DNA from 4 places in the Massilia violaceinigra genome. Region 1 is predicted to be linked to each of the others. Evidence: predicted binding sites of a transcription regulator. Region 1 holds the regulator's gene; each other region holds the start of a gene.
The links. Region 1 encodes LexA, which represses DNA repair genes until DNA is damaged. Its sites were predicted from a motif close to ACTGTATNNNNATACAGT; they were not measured.
Positions count from the first base shown of each region.

Region 2: recA (recombinase RecA) is a predicted target of LexA. The motif match lies at 3,045-3,062, and genes of this name have one in related genera.
Region 3: CR152_RS20460 (ATP-dependent helicase) is a predicted target of LexA. The motif match lies at 2,039-2,056, and genes of this name have one in related genera.
Region 4: CR152_RS17425 (PA0069 family radical SAM protein) is a predicted target of LexA. The motif match lies at 3,452-3,469, and genes of this name have one in related genera.

Region 1 is NZ_CP024608.1:3,681,832-3,687,246, reverse strand. It holds gene priB (primosomal replication protein N) at 1-274, opposite strand, end outside; gene rpsF (30S ribosomal protein S6) at 316-720, opposite strand; gene CR152_RS16470 (DUF29 domain-containing protein) at 859-1,305, opposite strand; gene CR152_RS16465 (DUF29 domain-containing protein) at 1,332-1,802, opposite strand; gene lexA (transcriptional repressor LexA) at 1,935-2,570, shown strand; gene CR152_RS16455 (tetratricopeptide repeat protein) at 2,605-3,330, opposite strand; gene CR152_RS16450 (cystathionine gamma-synthase family protein) at 3,425-4,663, opposite strand; gene purF (amidophosphoribosyltransferase) at 4,667-5,415, opposite strand, start outside.
Region 2 is NZ_CP024608.1:2,432,426-2,437,840, forward strand. It holds gene CR152_RS11000 (sodium:solute symporter family protein) at 1-431, opposite strand, end outside; gene CR152_RS11005 (DUF4212 domain-containing protein) at 428-724, opposite strand; gene CR152_RS11010 (sensor histidine kinase) at 724-2,241, opposite strand; gene CR152_RS11015 (response regulator) at 2,238-2,948, opposite strand; gene recA (recombinase RecA) at 3,123-4,202, shown strand; gene recX (recombination regulator RecX) at 4,218-4,673, shown strand; one part of gene CR152_RS11035 (IS3 family transposase) at 5,339-5,415, opposite strand, start outside.
Region 3 is NZ_CP024608.1:4,664,577-4,669,991, reverse strand. It holds gene CR152_RS20460 (ATP-dependent helicase) at 1-2,010, opposite strand, end outside; gene CR152_RS20455 (hypothetical protein) at 2,492-2,719, opposite strand; gene CR152_RS20450 (hypothetical protein) at 2,972-3,163, shown strand; gene CR152_RS20445 (chromate transporter) at 3,205-3,780, shown strand; gene CR152_RS20440 (chromate transporter) at 3,777-4,358, shown strand; gene fghA (S-formylglutathione hydrolase) at 4,410-5,249, shown strand; gene CR152_RS20430 (HdeD family acid-resistance protein) at 5,287-5,415, opposite strand, start outside.
Region 4 is NZ_CP024608.1:3,901,082-3,906,496, reverse strand. It holds gene CR152_RS17440 (VOC family protein) at 1-425, opposite strand, end outside; gene CR152_RS17435 (LysR family transcriptional regulator) at 514-1,473, shown strand; gene CR152_RS17430 (gamma-glutamylcyclotransferase) at 1,630-2,196, shown strand; gene CR152_RS17425 (PA0069 family radical SAM protein) at 2,267-3,400, opposite strand; gene CR152_RS17420 (tRNA-uridine aminocarboxypropyltransferase) at 3,506-4,150, opposite strand; gene CR152_RS17415 (dienelactone hydrolase family protein) at 4,547-5,415, shown strand, end outside.

The DNA.
Region 1 (5,415 bases):
CAATGATGTGAAACACCAGGCTTTTGCTGCTGCGGTTCTTCTTGGCCAAAAATCCCGTGAACTGATGCACGGCGCCCAATTCGGCCTGGCTGAATCGACCTGAAATCTCGCCCGCGGCAAGCGCGGTGATTTCAAACTCGACCAACCTGGCTACCCCTGCTTCCATCTGCTGCGAACTGTGCATCAGTGTGGCGGTCACGATCGGCACGCCGGCCGGGGTGTAGCGCAATACGTCGCGCTCGCAAATCAGGGCTACGAACTGGAGTTGATTCACCGAGGTGAGGTCAAGTCAGGTTCAGGGATCCCGGTCAACAATTACGCTGCTGCGGCTGGAGCTGGCGCTGGAGCGGCTGCAGGAGCAGGGGCTTCAGTGCGGTGGCTCTTGGCTGCGTCTTCACGTTGTACCGATTTCATCATCGGCGACGGCGCGGTTTCAGCCTTCTTCATCTTAACGGTGAGGTGACGCAGCACGGCATCATTGAATTTGAACGCGGTTTCGAGTTCCACGAGGGTCTCGTTGTCGCATTCGATGTTCAGGCAGATGTAGTGCGCTTTTGGCAGCTTCTGGATCGAGTAAGCCATCTGACGACGGCCCCAGTCTTCAACACGGTGAACCGAACCGCCGCGCGTGGTTACGCTGGCTTTGTAGCGTTCGATCATCGCCGGGACTTGCTCGCTTTGGTCCGGGTGGACGATAAAAACGATTTCATAATGACGCATGCATAACTCCTTAGGGACGTTTAAACAAATGCCCACCTCGGCGTCAAGACGAGTGTGGGAAGGGAAAGCCGGCGATTATAGCGTGAAATAGAGCAACAATCAAGGGCGCATTGAGAAAGTTGTGCGATTGCGCGCCGTTCATGGCACGAAGTCGTCGTCGTGCAGTTGGGCCGGGGTGAAGGGTGGCTCCGGCGGGAAAGCGCTTTTCGGTAGCCGGGTTTCGATGACCGCGCTACGCACGGCGTGCGCATACTCTTGTCGTGCCATGCGCTCGACCGCGCTGCTCAGGCTGGGACTGCGCTCCAGCAGCCGAGCAATGGCGCGGCGCTGCTCGTTGATGGTCGCCAGCCAGCTCGTCGACTTGCGCCTCGGCTGATACTGGCACTTGAGCAGGTGCATGATCAGCACGTGCAGCCGGCTACACAATTCCCGTTGATTGCGGCCGACCATTTCCTCAAACCCCTCTATCAGATGTTCGACGTCAAGGTGCTTAAAGTCCCTGACCCGCAACAGACTCACCTGTTGCTCGATCCAATGGATAAGATCATCGTTGTAGTCAGCAAGTGGAACCTCGAGTCGGTCCATGCCCCCCCCCTACCCTCTGTTTCAGTTCACGACCCCTCATCCGGCGGATACGACGGGTCGAAGTCGTCGTCAAGCAGTTCCGCAGCACTGTAAGGTAGCGCTGCCGGAAAGATGGACTCCGGCAGGCGCGTCTCCCAAGCGGCGCGGCGGCGCGCATCGTCGTAGTTCAGCGCGGCCAGTTCCGCAATGTCGAAAACCAGACTGGGACTATCATCAATCAGCAATCCCATGCCAAAACGGGCGTTGCCCAGCTTGATGCGCCAGTGTCGTGGTTTGTACCGTGGGCGGTACTGCAAACTGAGCAAATACGCAGTGATGTTTTCGAGGTACCCCTCAAGCTCCCTGCGGTCCGCACGCACTGCGCCTTCAAGCTCGTCGATGAGGTGGTCGACATCAAGTAGCTCGAACTTTCCCGCCCGCAGCAACTCAGCCTGCCGCTCAAGCCACAGCACAAAATCTTCCTGATAATCCCCCCGCGGAACCTCAATGCGATCCATGGCGCACCTCCTCTGCTATGTGTTGGACAGCCTCCATCGCAAATAATTCGCCTGTTCGGCTAATTAACCCTTGCATTAGGCGAAATACTGTACAAAAATACAGTCTGTCCATATACACAGTCCCGCATACCGATGATCAAGCTCACTCCAAGGCAAGAACAAATCCTCAACCTGATCAAGGATGCGATCGAGAACACGGGCTTTCCTCCTACCCGTGCCGAAATCGCCAATGAACTGGGCTTCAAGTCGGCCAACGCGGCCGAAGAGCACCTGCAGGCGCTCGCGCGCAAGGGCGCCATCGAAATTTCGCCGGGGACCTCGCGCGGCATCCGCCTGATCGGCGCCAGCGTCGACGCCATTCCCATGCCGCCGCCGAACCTGATGATGTCGCTGCCGCTGGTCGGGCGCGTGGCCGCCGGTTCGCCCATCCTCGCGCAGGAACATGTGGAAGCGACCTACAGCGTGGACCCGGCGATGTTTTCGTCGCGTCCCGATTTCCTGCTCAAGGTGCGTGGGTGGTCGATGCGCGACGCCGGCATCATGGATGGCGACCTGCTGGCCGTCAAAAAGGTCGACAGCGCCAAGAATGGCCAGATCGTGGTGGCCCGGATCGGTGACGATGTCACCGTCAAGCGCTACAAAAAGACCGGCTCGCTGATCGAACTGCTGCCGGAGAACCCGGACTTCAAGGTGATCCACGTCGATCCCGCAACCGACGAGTTCGCGCTGGAAGGCCTGGCGGTAGGGTTGATGCGCAGCTGGAACTGAGCGTGCGGGCGCGGCTCCACCGCGCCCTTGCCGTCTAGTCGCCCTTGCGCGGCGCTGTCGTCGCCGCTTCGGTGACGATGCGGTTGTGTTCCTTGATATAGGCGTCGGTGGCACTGCGCCACGCGCCGAAGTCGGCCAGCACCAGCTTGGCCGACACCTTGGCGTTTTCGGCGATGCCCGCATACACGCCTTCCAGATACACGCGCGACTGCTCGGTTTCTTCCTTGGTCAGCAAGTCAGCCACATCCTTGGGAATGCGCTTGGTCAGCGGGCTGGCCTCGTTGAGGTTGCGCACGAAGCCGTTGTAGCAATCCTGCCAAGCCGCGACCTTGGCCGACACGCTCTCGATTTCTTCGTTCTGCTTCGACATGGCGGGAATGCGCGGCGCCGGGCAACGGAACTGGCCCGTTGTCAGGTCGGCGCCATCGTATTTGCCGATCCAGTAATCCAGGTCGGCACGGCGCGCCTCGCGCTTTTTGATCATCTCCAGCGAGCCGGCGGCGGTCTTGTTGCCCTTGGCTGCGGACTTCTTGAACCAGGCTTCGGCCTTGGCCAGGTCGACCGTGCCGGCCTCGCCGTAAAAATACATCTCGCCCATGTGCAGCTGCGCTTCGGCGTTGCCGGCGTTGGCCAGCTTGGTGTACAGCTGCAGCGCTTGCGGATAGGCCTTTTTCGCAAACAGGGCGTTGGCGTCGGCCAGTTCGTCCGCGTGCGCCACGCCGGCGAGCATCAAGCCCAGGCAAAACAGGTATTTCTTCATCGCGTGTAGGACCTTGTATTTGTACGAACCATGTGGTCGAACCCGCATCGTCACCAGATGACATGGCAGGGCGGCGCGTGCCGCCCTGCCCCGTTCAATCCAGCGCGCAGCGGAAGTCGTCGAGCAAATCGGCGGTGTCTTCGATGCCGACCGAAACCCGGATCAGCGATTCGGCGATACCCATGCTGGCGCGCCGCTCGGCACCCATCTCGAAGAAGATGGTGTGCGACACCGGAATCACCAAGGTGCGCGTATCGCCCAGGTTACTGGCGGAGATACCGAGCTTGAGGCGATTGAGGTAATCGAAGCAATCGATGCCATCTTTCAGTTCAAAGCTGAACAGCGAACCGTACGCCTTGAACAGATCGCTCGCCAGCGCATGCTGCGGGTGCGATGCCAGGCCCGGGTAATACACCGCCGCCACGCGCTCGTCGGCTTCGAGCATGCGCGTGACCGCCAGTGCGCTGGCCGAAGCGCGCTCCATGCGCAGCGCCAGCGTTTCCGCCCCCACCGCGATATGGTGAGCCGCTTCCGGTGCCAGCGAGGCGCCGAAGTCGCGCAGGGCCTTGGCGCGCAACTGCGCCATGCCCCACTGCGCCGGCGGATTGCGCTTGTAGTTGGCCGCAATGTTCGGGAAAGCGCTCCAGTCGTACTCGCCGGTGTCGGTCAGGCTGCCGCCGAGCGCATTGCCGTGGCCTCCGATCGACTTGGTCAGCGCGTTCACCACCAGCCCGGCACCGACCGTTTTAGGCCGGAACAGGTAGGGCGACGTCATGGTGTTATCGACCACGAACAGAATGCCGCGTTCCTTGCACAGCCGGCCGATGCGCGCCAGGTCCGCCACCTGCGTGCGCGGGTTGGCGATGGTTTCGACGAACACCAGGCGCGTGGCCGGCGTGAGCGCGGCTTCGACGTTGGCCACGTCGGTCGCATCGGCAAACGCCACCTCGACGCCCTGCCCGGCCGCCGTTTGCCACAGGCTGTTGGTATTCCCGAACAAGAACGACGACGACACGATGTGGTCGCCGGCGCGCAGCAGCGCCTGGAACACGGCGCCAATGGCCCCCATCCCGGTCGCAAAGCACAAGGTCGATACGCCGTCTTCCATCTTCGTGATCTTGTCTTCGAGCGCGGAGATGGTCGGATTGCCCTGGCGGCCGTAGCGAAAGCCCGGCTCCTTCCCCTGGAACACCGACGCCAGCTGGCGCGCGTCGTTGTAGCCGAAGGTGACCGACGTGTGAATCGGCTTGTGCAGCGACCCGTGCTCGATCGGCTTTTGCCGGTCGTTGTGCAGGATGGTCGTGGTGAAGCCGTAGCTTTTCTTCTCGCTCATCAGTTACTCGGCGGTCGCCAGGTTCAGGTTCAACTGGGTGCGCGCCGCATCTTCGGCCGGAGCGGCTTTCGGATTGTGGCGCGCGAATTCCAGCCGGTCCAGATATGCGGGCGTGACGTCGCCAGTGACGTACACGCCGTCGAAGCAGGACGCCTCGAAGCTGGTCAACGCCGGATTGACGTCCGAGATCGCGCGCTTGAGCGCATCGACGTCCTGGTACACCAGGGCATCGGCCGTGATCTCGCGGCAGACTTCCTCGGTGCTGCGGCCGTAGGCGATCAGTTCATCGCGGGTCGGCATGTCGATGCCATACACGTTCGGGAACAGTACCGGAGGCGCGGCCGACGCGAAGAACACATTGCGGGCGCCCGCTTCACGCGCCATCTGCACGATTTCCTGGCTGGTGGTGCCGCGCACGATCGAGTCGTCGACCAGCAGCACGTTCTTGCCCTTGAATTCGGAACCGATGGCGTTCAGTTTCTGGCGTACCGACTTGCGGCGAATCGCCTGGCCCGGCATCAGGAAGGTGCGGCCGATGTAGCGGTTCTTGATGAAGCCTTCGCGGTACTCGACGCCCAGCTTCAACGCCAGCTGGATCGCGGCAGGACGCGAGGAATCGGGAATCGGCATGACCACGTCGATTTCGCCCGACTTGAACTCCTGGCGCACCTTGTCGGCCAGGTACTCGCCCATTTTCAGGCGCGTGGCATAGACCGAAGCACCGTCGAGGATCGAATCGGGGCGGGCCAGGT
Region 2 (5,415 bases), 1.2 Mb from region 1:
GCCAGGAAGTCGGGAATGGTGTACTGGGCGAACTTGCGCAGGTAGGGCGCGATCAGCAGCGCCACCAGACAGTAGCCGCCGGTCCAGCCCATGATGTAGGCCAGGCCGTCGAAGCCGTGCAGGTACAGCCCGCCGGCCAGGCTGATGAAGCTGGCCGCCGAAATCCAGTCGGCGGCGGTGGCCATGCCGTTGAACAGGGCCGGCACCCTGCGCCCGGCCACATAATATTCCGTCACGTTCGAGGTGCGGCTGATGACGCCGATGGCCGCGTACAGCACGATGGTGGCGAACATGTACAGGTAGCCGAGCCAGACGCGCGGCATGCCTTCGCGTTCGAGCAGGGCCAGCGAGAGCACGAAGGCGATGAAACACACCGTGTACCACAGGTAATAGCGGCTCAGGCGCCCGAACTGCGAGACGGGCGCGCTCATGCCGCATCCTTGAGGGCAGCGACAAAGCGGCGGTCGGCGCGCCGCATGGCCAGCACGTAGACGCCGAGGATGGCCAGGTAGACCAGCGAGGCGCCCTGGGCCGCCAGGTAGAACGAGAGCGGCCAGCCGAACAGCGACCAGGTGGCCAGTTCGCGCGCGAAAAACACCGTGCAAAAGCCCGTGGCCAGCCACAGCAGCAGCAGGGTCGCCGTGATGCGGCGCGTGCGCGCCCAGTGCACCCGGCGCGCGGCCACGAGGCGGCGGCGCTGGTCGGCCACGGCGCTCGTTTCCATCAGCCGGCCTCCTCGTCGGTGACGCGCGGCGGCGGGAAGCTCAGGCGGAACTGGCAGCCGGGCGCTTTTTTCTGCTGGCTGCGCGGATTGTTGAGAATATCGACCGCGGCGCCGTGCTGCTGGGCGATCTCGCGCACGATGGCCAGCCCGAGGCCGCTGCCGGGCGCGCTGTTGCCGAGGATGCGGTAAAAGCGCTCGAACACGTGGGCGCGTTCGTCTGGGGCGATGCCCGGGCCGGTATCCTCGACTTCCAGGATGGCCAGCTCGTCCTCGCGCCGCACGCGCACGGTGACGCTGCCGCCGGCCGGGGTGTAGCGCAGGGCGTTGTCGATCAGGTTCGAGAGCAGTTCGCGCAGCATCATCGGGTTGGCCGCGATCAGGACCGGATCGTCCGGCTGCTCGAAGCCGAGGTCGATGCGGTGGGCGAACGAGGCTTGCACCCAGTCCTGCACGGTATCGCGCGCGCTCTCGCACAGGTCGAGCTCCTCGTAGGCCAGGCCGGCGTTGGGCTGGTTTTCGGCACGCGCCAGGGCCAGCAGCTGGTTGACCAGGCGCGTGGCCGATTCGGAACTTTTGGCCAGCTGTTCGAGCGAGCGCCGGATTTCCTCGGGGTCGAGCTGGCGCAGCGCCAGTTCGGACTGCATGCGCATGCCGGCCAGCGGGGTTTTCATCTGGTGGGCGGCGTCGGCGATGAAGCGCTTTTGCATTTCGATGGTTTGCGAGAGGCGTTCGAGCATGTCGTTGAGCGAGCCGACCAGGGGCGAGATTTCCTCCGGCACCTGGCGCGAATCGATCGGCGAGAGGTCGTCCGGACGGCGCGCACGGATGCGTTCCTGCAGCTGGGCCAGCGGCGAAAGGCCGCGCGTCAAGGCCAGCCAGACCAGGGCCAGCACGATCGGCAGGATGATGAACTGGGGCAGGATCACGCCCTTGATGATTTCGTTGGCGAGCTGGGCGCGCTTATCCAGGGTTTCGGCCACCTGCACCAGGGCCGCATAAGGCTCGTCGCCGCGCCTGGCCAGCGGGCGCAGGTTGACGTAGGAAAAAGCGATGCGGACCGGCGCGCCGTGCATCAGCTCGTTACGGAAATGGACGCGCCCGTTGCGCAGGCGTTCGTCGTCGGGCGGCAGCGGCAGGTCGCGGTCGCCATCGATGTGTTCGCGGCGCGGGCCGATGATCTGGATATACACCTGGTCGACATCGTCGGCGCGCAGGATGTCGCGCGCGCTGCCGGGCAGGCGCGAGAGCACCTTGCCGTCGACTTCGCGCACCTGCTGGGCCAGCACGGTGATGCTGTCTTCCAGCGCATGGTCGAAGGGCTGGTTGGCGATCGACTTGGCCACCAGGTAGGTGATGGCGATGCTCATCGGCCACAGCAGCAGAAGCGGGGCCAGCATCCAGTCGAGGATTTCGCCGAACAGGGAATGCTGGATGTTTTCGTCCGGCTCGGCGCCGGGCGGCACGTAGAGGGCGTCGGGCGCATCCGGCACGGCCGGGGCGGCCTCGCGCAGGCTCACTTCGATTCCACGCCTGCCTCGAGGCTGGCGCGGGGGGCGTCGGCGTATTTTTCCAGGCAATAGCCCAGGCCGCGCACGGTGGCGATGCGCACGCCGCCCACTTCGATCTTCTTGCGCAGGCGGTGCACATAGACTTCGATGGCGTTGTTGGACACTTCCTCGCCCCATTCGCACAGGTGGTCGACCAGCTGTTCCTTGGACACCAGGCGTCCGGCGCGCGCCAGCAGAATTTCCAGCAGGCCCAGTTCGCGCGCCGACAGGTCCAGCATCTGGTCATTGATATAGGCGCTGCGCCCGACCTGGTCGTAAGCCAGCGGGCCATGGCGCACCACGGCCGCGCCGCCGCCGGCGCCGCGCCGGGTCAGGGCGCGCACGCGCGCTTCCAGTTCGGACAGGGCGAACGGCTTGGCCATGTAATCGTCGGCGCCCAGGTCCAGGCCATTGACGCGCTGCTCGATCGAGTCGGCCGCGGTGAGGATCAGCACCGGCAGGAGCGAGGCGCGCGCGCGCAGGCGGCGCAGCACTTCCAGCCCGGACAGCCGGGGCAGGCCGAGGTCGAGGATCAGCAGGTCGAACTCCTGGGTGGACAGGGCCGTATCGGCTTCCTGTCCGTTCTTCACACAATCGATGGCGTAGCCGGACTGGCGCAAAGAGCGCGTCAATCCATCGGCAAGCACGCTATCATCTTCGGCAAGTAAAATACGCATGAGGGCACCGGAACGTCTAATTAGGGCTATTGTGTTTCATTTGGCGCAACGCCGGGAATTTTTTTGAATCGGGGGCGCGTGCCGCTTGCATAAACCACTGTTTATTTGTACAGTGTTGTCTGTGACGTGTCTTCTGCCCTGGATCTGGACCACTCTCTGGACTGAAAGAAAATTATGGATGATAAAAAAACCGTATTAAATGCTGGCGAGAAAGGCAAGGCGCTGGCCGCTGCCCTCGCGCAGATTGAAAAGCAGTTCGGCAAGGGCTCCGTCATGCGCATGGACGCCAATGCGCCCGTCGAAGATGTGCAGGTCGTCTCGACCGGTTCGCTCGGCCTGGACATCGCGCTGGGCGTGGGCGGCTTGCCGCGTGGCCGCGTGGTCGAGATCTACGGTCCTGAATCGTCGGGTAAAACAACCCTGACCCTGCAGACCATCGCACAAATGCAAAAATTGGGCGGCACCTGCGCCTTTATCGATGCCGAGCACGCGCTTGATGTCGGTTACGCCCAAAAACTGGGCATCAACCTGTCCGAACTGCTCATTTCGCAGCCGGACACGGGTGAGCAGGCCCTGGAAATCACCGATGCACTGGTGCGTTCGGGCAGTGTCGACCTGGTCGTGATCGACTCTGTGGCGGCCCTGACTCCACGCGCGGAGATCGAAGGCGACATGGGCGATTCGCTGCCGGGTCTGCAGGCGCGTCTGATGTCCCAGGCACTGCGCAAGCTGACCGGTTCGATCAACCGCACCAACACCCTGGTTATCTTCATCAACCAGATCCGCATGAAGATCGGCGTCATGTTCGGCAGCCCGGAAACCACCACCGGTGGTAACGCGCTCAAGTTCTACGCTTCCGTGCGCCTGGACATCCGCCGCACCGGTTCGATCAAGTCCGGCGACGAAGTCATCGGTAACGAAACCAAGGTCAAGGTCGTCAAGAACAAGATCGCGCCACCGTTCAAGGAAGCGCACTTCGACATTCTTTATGGCGAAGGCACGTCGCGCGAAGGCGAGATCTTGGATCTGGGTGCGGATAACAAGATCGTCGAGAAGTCGGGTTCCTGGTACAGCTACAACGGCGAACGTATTGGCCAGGGGAAGGATAATGCGCGCATCTTCCTCAAGGAGCGTCCGGCGCTGGCGCGCGAGATCGAAAACAAGGTGCGCGTGGCGCTCGGCGTGCGCGAGCTGCCGCCGGTCGGTGGCGAGGAGCCTGTCAAGGTCGCCAAGCTGAAAGCAGTCCCCGAGTAATCGGCGGCGGCAACGATGGCAGCACCCCAACTGAGCCTGAAAGGCCGTGCCCTGCGCTATCTCTCGATGCGCGAGCACAGCCGGCTTGAACTGGGGCGCAAGCTGGCGCGCCATGCGGAGGAGGGCGACGACGTCGACGCCCTGCTCGACTTCCTCGAAAAAAACAATTGGCTGTCGCAGGAACGTTTTTCCGAATCCCTGATTCACCGCCGCTCCGCGCGCTTCGGCAACAGCCGCATCATGGCCGAGCTGCAAAGTCACGGGGTCAAGGGCGAGGCCTTGCAGGAATTGAAGGCCGGACTGGCCGACAGCGAGACGGCGCGCGCCTGCGAAGTGTGGCAGCGCAAATTCGGTACGGTGGCGAGCGATCCCGCCGAGCGCAACAAGCAGATGCGGTTTCTGATGCAGCGAGGGTTTTCCCAGCGCGCGGTCAGGGCGGCGATGCAGGGGCGCGATCCCGATGATGACTAGGTATTTTCTCTGATTTGCTGTTCCGCTTGCCGCCTCCCCGGCGCCTGAGCGTGAGCAAGTGCGCCGCAACGCTGGCGCCGCTGCCCTGGGGCGGAAAAGCGGAGCGCCTTTCGCCGTATGCCGGAGGTGTTACACCGGCATACTCCTCAACGGTGGAAGGCGCTACGCTTTTCCGCCCTTTTCAATTTCCGGGTTTGTTGCATTAGCCTACCTGTCGGCAGATCCATCAGATAAACTGCAAAGCCGAACACTTTGCGAATCAACATGTCCCCTTCAAAAGGATGCGCTTTCTGATCGATGTGCTCCTGGTTTGCATCCGCTGGTTTGTGCCTTACACACTGAGCTGCCGGCACCTTAGGGAGCCGGTGGAAGAGCGCTCCCATGGCTTGTAGCGAACTGCCTGAAAATTGCGAAGAGCGTACCCGACGTGAAAAGGAAAAGGAAGATCAAGAGTGAGTAAGAATTCGATCAACGAACAAAGTGCTGAGTATCAGGAGGCGCTTCGGATCATAAGCACATCGGATCCGGACGTTTTGAGGGCAACAAAATTGTTGCAGCAAGGTGTGTTATTAGGTGACCCGCATGCGGCATATGCTTTAGGAACTTGGTATTTTCATGCATCGAATGGGTTGGCGAAAGATGTCAAACGGGGAATTGTGCTGTGGTCAAGTTATTTCGGACACAACGATAGGTTCGCGTACTGCCATTTTCCGTTCGTAGACGGCGGGCGACAGATTGCCCA
Region 3 (5,415 bases), 980 kb from region 1:
GGCCGTCATCCACACCGTTTCCTCGAAATGCTTGAGCATGGCCGGGCTGATGAAGCGCGTGCGCGCCGCGTACACGTGGCGGTCGCCCATCTGCGCCTGCTGCTTGATGAAAAACCGGTTCGGCACCACCAGGTGAAGATGCTCCTTGGCGCGTGTCATGGCCACGTACAGCAGGCGGCGCTCCTCCTCGATATCGGCGGCATTGCCGGTACTCATGTCGGACGGGATGCAACCGTCCACCACGTTCAATACATGCACCGATTTCCATTCCTGTCCCTTGGATGAATGGATGGTCGAGAGAATCAGGTAATCCTCGTCCAGAAGGGGCGGTCCGGCGCGGTCGCTGGTCGCTTCGGGCGGGTCGAGCGTGATCTCAGCCAGAAACGTTTCGCGCGAGCCATGACCGCCCGCCAGGCGCGCCAGCTGTTCCACATCGGCCACGCGCACCTGGGCGTCGTCATACATGCGTTCGAGGTGCGGCAGGTACCAGTTCTTGACCAGCTCGATATCGGCCGGCCAGCGCAGCCCTGGCGCGCGCAGGGCGCGAAACAGCGCGACAAACTGCTCCCAGTCGCCGCCGCTCCTGGCGGGCGCGGCAAATTGCTCGACCGCGCGCAGCGGCTCGGCCGCCTCGCCGACCGCGTCCAGCAGCCGGGTGGCGGTGGCGGCGCCGATGCCCGGCACCAGTTGCACCACGCGGAAACCGGCCACCCGGCCGCTTGGATTCTGGGCAAAGCGCAGCACCGCCAGTACATCCTTGATGTGGGATGCTTCCAGGAACTTCAGGCCGCCGAATTTGACGAAGGGAATATTACGGCGCATCAGTTCCAACTCCAGCGCGGCGCTGTGGCTGGCCGCGCGGAACAGCACCGCCTGCGCCTTGAGCGCCATGCCCGTTTCGCGGTGCTCCAGGATACGGTTGCAGACCCAGCGCGCCTGCTCGGCCTCGTCGGGAATGAGCACCAGTTGCGGCCGGACGGTAGACACCTTGTCGGTCCACAAGGTCTTGGCGTGGCGCTCGAGCGCGGCGCCGATCACGGCGTTGGACGCATCCAGGATCGGCTGGGTCGAACGGTAGTTGCGGTCCAGGGTGACGATGCAGGCTTCCTGCGCGAACTGTTTCGGGAAATCGAGAATATTGCGCACCGTGGCGCCGCGGAAAGAATAGATCGACTGCGCATCGTCGCCGACCACCATCACACCCTCGCCGCCCGGCTTCATGCCCATCAGGATCGCGGCCTGCAGGCGGTTGGTGTCCTGGTACTCATCGACAAGGACATGGTCGAACAGGCCGCCGATGTGGGCGCCGAGGTCGGGATCGGCCGCCATCTCGGCCCAAAACAGTAAAAGATCGTCGTAATCGAGCACGTTCTGCTCCTGCTTGGCGTCGACATAGGCCCCGAACAGGGTCTTGAGCTGGGCTTCCCATTCACTGCACCAGGGAAAGGTACTCTGGAGCACCAGCGCCAAGGTGTCACGGCTGTTGACCACGCGCGAATAGATGGCCAGGCAGGTTCCCTTGAGGGGAAAGCGTTTTTCGGTCTGGGTCAGGCCGATGTCGTGGCGCACCATGCCCATCAAATCTTCGGAATCGCCCCGGTCGTGGATGGTGAACGATTCCTCGAGGCCGATGCGGCCGGCGTAATCGCGCAGCAGGCGCGCACCGATGCTGTGGACGGTGCCCGCCCAAGGCAGGCTGGCCGGTGGCTGGCCGCCGCGCGCACCCATGATCCGGTGCAGCACGTTGCTGGCGCGCTGCGTCATCTCGTTGGCGGCGCGGCGCGAAAACGTGAGCAGCAGGATGCGCTGGGGATCGGCGCCGCTCATGATCAGGCGCGCCACGCGGTGCGCCAGCGTATTGGTCTTGCCGGAACCGGCGCCGGCGATCACCAGCAGGGGCCGCGCGCTGCCCGCGGCCACGCCAATGTCATGCTCGACGGCAGCACGCTGCGCGGGATTGAGGCTGGCAAAGGGATCGTCGGAGGAAGCGGCATGGGGAACTGCGGTCATATCGGGCAATCAAACTGAGGTTGACATGACTGTACATTTATCCAGTATTATTGCGCAAGTAAAAAACTTGGCGGTTTCCCGCCACGCCACCGCTCCCCGATTCATGCCAGCCATGAAAGCGGCGGTCAAAAATCGCCTTATGCGCGCTAAGTAGCCGTTTCTAAAGTACTTTTTGGGATATCCACAATCGCTGTGGATAACTTTGTGGATAATCCCCTCTTGACAGTCCGCAAGCGTGTAACGATGCGGGTTTCAACAAAATGCTCATTCGTGAGGCAGAAATTATACCCATATAAATCAAGCACTTACAAATTCAATGGAGAAGGCGGTAAAAAATATTAAGAAATTTCCTACAAGATTTTTTTGTGCATAACCGCCGGTTTTGCACGCAGCGCGAGAGGGGTGGTTCGATAACATTCTGATATGCCTGCAGCATCGCTCGCGCGCACTGCGCCGGCCCTGCATCACCACCCGGCACCACTTAATGGGCGAGCGGCCCACGCCGGCGCTGCGGTTCCAGCAAGACCCGTTCGATCACATCGGGGGCAATATCCTGCGCTTTGAGATACTCGATGGCAGACATCGTATTGCTGGTCTCCTGGACCGAAATGGCATGGTTGACGATGTCGCGCTGGCGCACGTCGTGGCGTTGGTAAGGCGGTTCAGCCAGGGCGAGACCGCCGCTGTCGGGACGTTGCTGTCGATTCATTTTGTGATTCCTTACAGGCATTCAGAAACGTTGCAAAGGGAACCCAGTACTGCCTAGGGAGTATCCCTCAATAAAGATCAAAGTCAATGTCAAGGTTCCATCGAAACGGCAAAAAATATGCTTGAGGCATAGTTTTTCGGTGCCATTTTTAAAGAGGCAACACAGCGCCGGCCCATGACAACGCGGCATACAATGCGGCACGCACGTATGCCACGCGCGCGTGCGCATTTCACCATGCCGACCGAGGACATCATGACAATTCCAACTGAAAAGATTACGACGGAACCCACGCTCAACCCGGGTGACGAAGCCGAACCAGGTACGCTAGGCGCGGCCGAGGATATCTGCGACGCCTGCAGCGGCAAGGGCAAGCTGGCCAACGGCAGCGCCTGCACCGAATGCGGCGGCACGGGCCGCGTGATGCGCGGCATTGGTGGCGGTTGAGCCCGCATGGACAGGCGGGCGGGCCGGCGCGATAATGCAGCATGACCGACCCGTCCCTCCCCGCCCGCCCGCGCCCGCAATCGCTGACCGACCTGTTTGTTTCCTTTACCTTGCTGGCGCTGCAGGGCTTCGGCGGGGTGCTCGCGGTCGTGCAGCGCGAAATCGTTGAGCGCAAGCAATGGCTGACGCATGAGGAATTCCTGGAAGACTGGGCCGTCGCCCAGATCATGCCGGGGCCGAACGTGGTCAATCTGTCGATGATGATCGGCGGGCGCTATTTCGGCCTGGCCGGTGCGCTCTCGGCGCTGGCCGGCATGCTGGCCGTGCCGCTGGTGCTGGTGCTGCTGCTGGCTCTGGTCCATGCGCGCTTTGTCGATCATCCGGGCGTGGCAGGCGCACTGCGCGGCATGGCGGCGGTGTCGGCCGGCATGATCGGCGCCACCGGCCTGAAGCTGTCGCTGGCGCTGTCCAGGAACCCGATGCCGCAGCTGTGGTGCTGGGCCCTGTGCGGCACCGGCTTCGTGCTGGTGGCGCTGCTCCGGGTGCCGCTGGCGTACGTCCTGTTCGGCGTGGGCGGACTGGCCTGCTTTCTCACCTACCGGCGCCTGCGGCCATGAGCGCGCCGCAGATCGTGTTGAGCTGGAGCGACTGGTTCAGCCTGTTCGGACACTACCTGATGCTGTCGCTGATGTCGGTCGGCGGCGCGATCTCCACCACTTCCGAAATGCATCGCTATCTGGTGGAGCAGCATCATTGGCTGACCCAGGCGCAGTTCAATAACGCCATTGCGCTGGCCCAGGCCGCACCGGGGCCGAACGTGCTGTTCGTCGCGCTGATGGGCTGGCAGGTCGGCATGAACGCCGGCAGCACCGGCGCCGCATTCCTGGGCGTGACGGTGACCATGCTCGGCATTTTGATTCCCTCGACCGTGCTGACCTATTTCGCCGCACAATGGGGTCATCGCAACCGCGATTTGCGGGCCGTGCGCGCCTTCAAGCAAGGCATGGCGCCGGTCGTCATCGCCCTGCTGCTGTCGACCAGCTGGATCCTGGGCAGCGCCAGCCAGCACCTGGCCACCGACTGGCCGCTATGGCTGCTGACGGTGGCGAGCGGCCTGGTGATCTGGCGTACCAAACTGCATTTGCTGTGGATACTGGCCGGCGGCGCCATGCTCGGCTGGCTGCAACTGGTTTAGTATTGCGCGACAAGGCATACTTGCGCCATCACTCACTACGTGGACCGACCGATGCTCGAACTTTTATCAGAACACGCCTGTTTCGGCGGCGTGCAACGTTTTTATCGCCATGCCTCGACGGCAACCGGCCTGCCGATGCGCTTTTCCGCCTTCATCCCGGCCGTGCCCTCCGGCCAGACCCTGCCGGCGCTGTTTTACCTGGCCGGCCTGACCTGCACCGAAGAGACTTTTCCGACCAAGGCCGGCGCCCAGCGCACGGCGGCGCGCGAAGGCCTGATCCTGATCGCTCCGGACACGAGCCCGCGCGGCGCCAATATTGACGGCGAAACCGATGCCTGGGACTTCGGCGCCGGTGCCGGCTTTTATCTGGACGCAACCGAAGCGCCATGGAGCAAGCATTACCGCATGTTCAGCTACCTGCTCGAACTGCATGCGCTGGTGCTCGCCGAACTGCCCGTCAACGCCGCCAAGGTCGGCATTTTCGGACACTCGATGGGCGGCCACGGCGCCCTGGTCGCGGCCCTGAAACGCCCCGACCTGTTCCGTTCGGTATCAGCCTTTGCCCCGATTGCCGCGCCTACCCGCTGCCCGTGGGGCGAAAAAGCGTTCAGCGGTTACCTAGGCACAGACCGCGAGACCTGGAAGCAATACGACGCAAGCGAACTGATGCTGACCATGCAAGCGCCCTTCCCCGGCGGCATCCTGATCGACCAGGGTCTGGCCGACAAGTTCCTGGAACAGCAGCTGTACCCGGAAGCCTTTGAAGCGGCTTGCGCCAAAACGCGCCAGCCGCTCGAACTGCGCCGCCATGCCGGATACGACCACGGCTATTACTTCATTTCCACCTTCATGGACGACCATCTGCGCTTTCATCGGGCGCAGCTGGGCTAAAGGCCATTACAGCCGGCGCGCGGCCGCGCGATCGTGATCAGATCGTGCCCGCCGCCGGGCTGCTGCGTGCGGCGTTGATGCGCGACCAGGAGCGCACGCGTACCGACAGGCACAACAGCAACACACCGCTAATGAGCGCATACACGCCGATGAACGTGGCCAGCAT
Region 4 (5,415 bases), 220 kb from region 1:
TCCGGCGTGGCCGTGTTGACGGCCAGTTCGAGGCGGTGGCCATTGGGGTCGAAGAAATAGATCGACTTGAAGATGGTGTGGTTGGTCGGGCCGATGACTTCGATGCCGTCCGCTTCAAGGCGCGCCTTGGCGGACAGCAGCTCGTCCATGGAGCCGACTTCCAATGCCAGGTGCTGGACCCAGGCCGGCGTATTCTCGTCGCGGCCCATCGGCGCCTGGCTCGGCAGCTCGAAGAATGCCAGCACATTGCCCATGCCGGCATCGAGGAAAACGTGCATGTACGGGTCGGGCGCGCCGGTCGACGGCACCTGGTCTTCGGCGATGGCCAGCACGAAGTCCATGTTGAGGTATTTGACGTACCACTCGACTGTCTCTTTGGCATCCTTGCAGCGGTAGGCTACGTGGTGAATTCTGGTGATTTTCATGCTGTGCTCCCCTGTTGATTCCCCTATTAGAGTGCAAAACGAACTATCATTCAAACAATATTTTCAACGCGACTTATCAGATTAAGCTATGAATCCCACCTTGCGCCAGATGCGCGCGCTCGTCGCGCTCGCCAAGACCGGCAGTTTTACCCTGGCGGCCGAGTATCTGCACGTGACGCAATCGGCGCTGTCGGGGCTGATCAAGGAGCTCGAACTGACCCTGGGCGTGCGCGTGGTCGACCGCAGCACGCGCCGGATTGCCCTGACCGAGGTCGGACGTGAGCTGACGCCCCTGTTTTCCAAGATGATCGACGACCTCGACGGCGCGCTGCTCGACATCGCGAGCCAGACACGGCTGAAAAAAGGCGTGGTACGGATTGCAGCCCCGCAGTTGATGTCGTGCACCTTGCTGCCGCAGGTCATCGCCGCCTACCGCAAGGCGTATCCGGAAATACAGGTGCGCCTGGTCGATTGCGGGGTCGAAAACGTGACCGCGCGCGTGTTCAGCGGCGAGGTCGACTGCGGCATCGGCCCCGAACGCGACCCGACGGCGCAGATCGAGGCTGCGGTACTGTTCGAGATGCCGTTCGTGCTGGTGTTCCCGCAGCAGCATGCGCTGGAGCAGAAGGAGCGCGTGACATGGTCGGATCTGGCGGCCTACCCGTTCATCTCGCTGCAGGGGCAATTTACCGAACGTTTGCTGAGCGACATGCACCATTCGCTGCGCGATGTGCCGCTCAATCCCGTCAACGAAGTGACGTTCATGACGACCGCGCTGGCCATGGTCAGCGCCGGGCTGGGCGTGACCGTCTGCCTGCCGTATGCCGAACCGCTGGTTCGCCTGCACCAGTTGCACATGCGCCAGTTGCACGAGCCGGAACTGACGCGGCGCTTTTTTGTGTACACGCGCGACAAGCGCTCGCTCTCGCCGGCGGCCGAGAGCTTCATGGCTTTCCTGTTCAAGTTCGTCGAGTCGCATGACTGGAACATTCCAATCGCGGCCGCTCACGAGCAGGCCCTATCCGCAGGCAATCACACGCCGCCGTAGGTTGTGGACGCTCAATAGACTCCGCGGCTCACGCATGCTACGAGGCGCCGTCAGCCGCACCTGCTCACGAGGCGCGGTAGACAAGGCGCTTCGCCGTCGCTACGCCGATAGCGCGCCGCCACTATAATTCATGCTCGCCTCCAACGGATTCTGCCCATGTCACACAACACCATCGCCATCAACCAGCGCATGGATCAATTCGACGGCCACCATCGCGTGTGGCTGTTCGGCTATGGCTCGCTGATCTTCAAGCCGGACTTTCCGTTCATCGAGCGCAAACCGGCAACGATCAGCAATTGGACCCGGCGCTTCTGGCAAGGTTCACACGATCACCGCGGCACGGAGACTGCGCCGGGGCGCGTGGCCACGCTGATCGCGCAGCCCGGCGCCGTCACCGCCGGCATGGCTTACCTGATCACGCCTGAAGTGTTTGCCCATCTGGACCACCGCGAAAAGAACGGCTATCTGCGCCTGGCAACCGACATCCGCTTCGAGGACGGCGGCAGCGAACTGGGGCTGGTGTACATCGCGACCGAAGACAATGCCGCCTTCCTCGGCGAGGCCAGCGAGCGCGATATTGCCAGTCAAATCGCGCGCTCGCACGGCCCGAGCGGCGCCAACCGCGATTATCTGCTCGACCTGGCGCAGGCGCTGCGAGAACTGGGCATGGAGGACGCACACGTGTTTGAGATCGAGCGCTATTTAACTGAGATGCGTGAATAACAAAGTAACTCATAAAGTAACAACGGCACAAAAAGGTGCAGCGAAAATCACCCCTATCGAGCCAATGGCACTAGCCGAACAAATCAAGCTGCCCCGTCGCGTTGCCGCATTGCTTGGCCGGCACCGTCGGCACCACCAGCGGCCGCTTGAACCGTGAGGCATCGAGTTGCGCAAAGCGCCCGCCGGTGGCGTTCATGCCCAGCCGCTCCACCGCCTTGACGAAGCGCTGGCGTATCAGATCTGCCCAAACGCCCTCCCCGTGCATGCGCTTGCTGAAGTCGCTGTCGTAGTCCTTGCCGCCGCGCATTTCGCGCACCCGGTTCATCACGCGCTGCGCCCGTTCGGGAAAGTGCGCCTGCAGCCATTCCTGAAACAGCGGATTGACCTCCCACGGCAGGCGCAGCACGACGTAGTGCGCGCTCACTGCACCGGCGTCGCGCGCCGCTTCCAGCACCCGTTCGAGCTCGGGCTCGGTGATGAAGGGAATCACCGGCGCGACGCTGACCCGCACCGGAATGCCCGCGTCCGTCAGACGCCTGATCGTGCGCAGACGCCTTGCCGGTGCCGCCGCGCGCGGCTCCAGCGTGCGCGAAATTTCCGGGTCGAGCGTGGTGACGGTAACGGCCGCAATCGCCTGGTTTTTCGCCGCCATGGCCGCGATCAGGTCGATGTCGCGCTCGATCAGCGATGACTTGCTGATCAGCGCCACCGGATGCTCGCAATCGTGCAGCACCTCCAGCACGCGCCGGGTGATACCCAGACCGCGCTCGCAGGGCTGGTAAGCGTCGGTATTCACACCCAGCGCGATGGGCTCGGGCATGTAGGATGGCCTGGCCAGCTCGCGGCGCAGCAAATCGGGCGCGTTGACCTTGGCGAACAGGCGGCTCTCGAAGTCCAGCCCGGGCGACAGACCCAGGTAACTGTGCGATGGCCGCGCAAAACAATAGATGCAGCCATGCTCGCACCCGCGGTAGGGGTTAAGCGAGACATTGAAGGGAATGTCGGGCGAGCTGTTACGGCTGAGGATGGTTTTGGCGAACTCGTCCGTGACCTGGGTGCGGAACGGCGCCGGCGCGTCGTCCTCATCGTCTTCATGCACCCAGCCGTCGTCGAACCGCTCGCGCGCGTTGACTTCGTAGCGGCCCTGCAGGTTGGTCACCGCCCCGCGCCCCTTCTGCGCCGCCAGCGGACGCGGCGGGAGCATGACGCTTTCTTCAAAGTCCTTGTCGTGATCGGTCACCGCAGCACCTATTTAACTGTATAAACATACAGTATTCTACGTCGGTGCTGCCGCTTGTTCAAGCAGCGTTCAAAGCCGGCCTTGATTCAGCACAAACGCATCGATCAAGTCATCGAACGCGCGGCTCAGCGGCAGGAACCTGGCGTGGTCGCCCTCGATCTCGCCCAAAGCATGGCAAGCGGCCTCCAGCGTCGAGAGCTGGTCAGGCGCGTGCGCCTTGCGAATGCGGTAGCGCGATGGTGGCATATCGTTCAGCGGCAGACGGGGCAGCGCATGCAGCAAGGGGTTGAGATAAAGCATCTTGCGGCTTTTGCGCCAGGTGCCGTCGAGCACCACCAGCAGCAGCAGCTCAGGCGCGTGCAACAGCTCCGGCGTCAGTGGCGGGGGCGCCGGCATGGCCAACGACCTGTCGTCCGGCGTGTCGGGATACAGCAGCACCGCGCGCCGGCCTTCAAGCGCCAGCAGTTCGCCGAGCTGCGCCGGATCGAACACCTCGCCAGCGACCAGCGTGCTGCCAGCCACGCTCAGGTGCAGCAGGCGCGCGCTGCCCTTGGCGTTGCTCACTTCCATGGGGTGCTGCAGGATCAGCAGCCGCACCGCGCTCTCGACGGGACTGATCCAGCGGCAAATGCAGGCCACAACAGGCCGCGCGCAATGCGCACAGACGCTGCGCCGGCCCGGCCCGGCTTGTCCCTTCTGCGCCGGGGCGTTCACCGGGCCAGCCGCAGTGGGTGCGGACGCTCGCGCGTCAAATGGCCGCGCGTCAGGCGGATTCCAGGAGTGAGATTTTTCATGTTGGCGAAGGGCGCAAGGCGTGAATTTGACAGCATGCGCATGCTAACACCTGCGCTCTGGTATCGCGAGAGTAAATTACTTTTGAGAAATAGTCCTTCGTAAGTCGGCATCAACAGGGGTCCACGACCATCCAGGCAACAAGGCGTGCAATTCATAACTATTTTTCGCACGATCTCCACCATATTGCCATTCCGGTATTGCTCAGGGGTATCTACCTGCATAGAATCAGATCATTCCTTTAGGCAATCCAATCCATCGGAGCCCACCATCGCTACCGTTTTTCCCCGCGCCCTGCGCCTGCTCCTGACTGCCCTGGTGACCGGCTTCACCTTGCTGCCGTCGGTGGCGATCGAGCAGGAATTGCCGCTCGACTACCGCCTGAACGAACAGGTGATCGCCGTTCCCGCCGGTCCGTCCAGGCAGTCGGAACTGCAGACCACCGTGTTCCGTCCCAACGGCGCCGGCCCGTTTCCCTTACTGATCATCAACCACGGCAAGGAATCGGGCGAACCGCGCAAGCAGACCCGCGAGCGCTTCATCTACATGGCGACCGCCTTCGTCAAGCGCGGCTATGCGGTACTGGTACCGATGCGGCGCGGCTTTGCCGGCTCCACCGGCAACTACGCCGACCATGGCTGCAACATGACCGCCAACGGCCACGCCCAGGCCAGCGATGTGCTCGACACCATCGACTTCGCGCGCCGCCAGAGCTGGGTCGATTCCGCCCGCATCGTCGTCGCCGGCCAGTCGTACGGCGGCCTGGCCACCATCGCCCTCGGCACGCGCGACGTTCCCGGCGTGCGCGGCCTGATCAATTTTGCCGGCGGCCTGCGTGACGATGCCGACCGCTGCGACTGGCGCGCGCAACTGGTGCAAGCCTTCGCCAACTACGGCGCCGGCAACAGGATTCCCAGCCTGTGGATGTACGGCGTGAACGATTCGCTGTTCGGGCCGGACCTGGTGGCGCGCATGCACGCGGCCTTCGAGCGTGCCGGCGGCAAGGCGCGCCTGGTCGAATTCGGCGCCTTCAAGCGCGACGCTCACGGCATGATCGCCAGCCGCGACGGCGCCGGCATCTGGTGGCGCGAAACCGAACGCTTCCTGCAGCAGATCGGCATGCCGACCAGCGAAGTGGTCGCCGTGGCCGACGCGCCGACCGTGCCGAAAACCGATTTCGCGCGCGT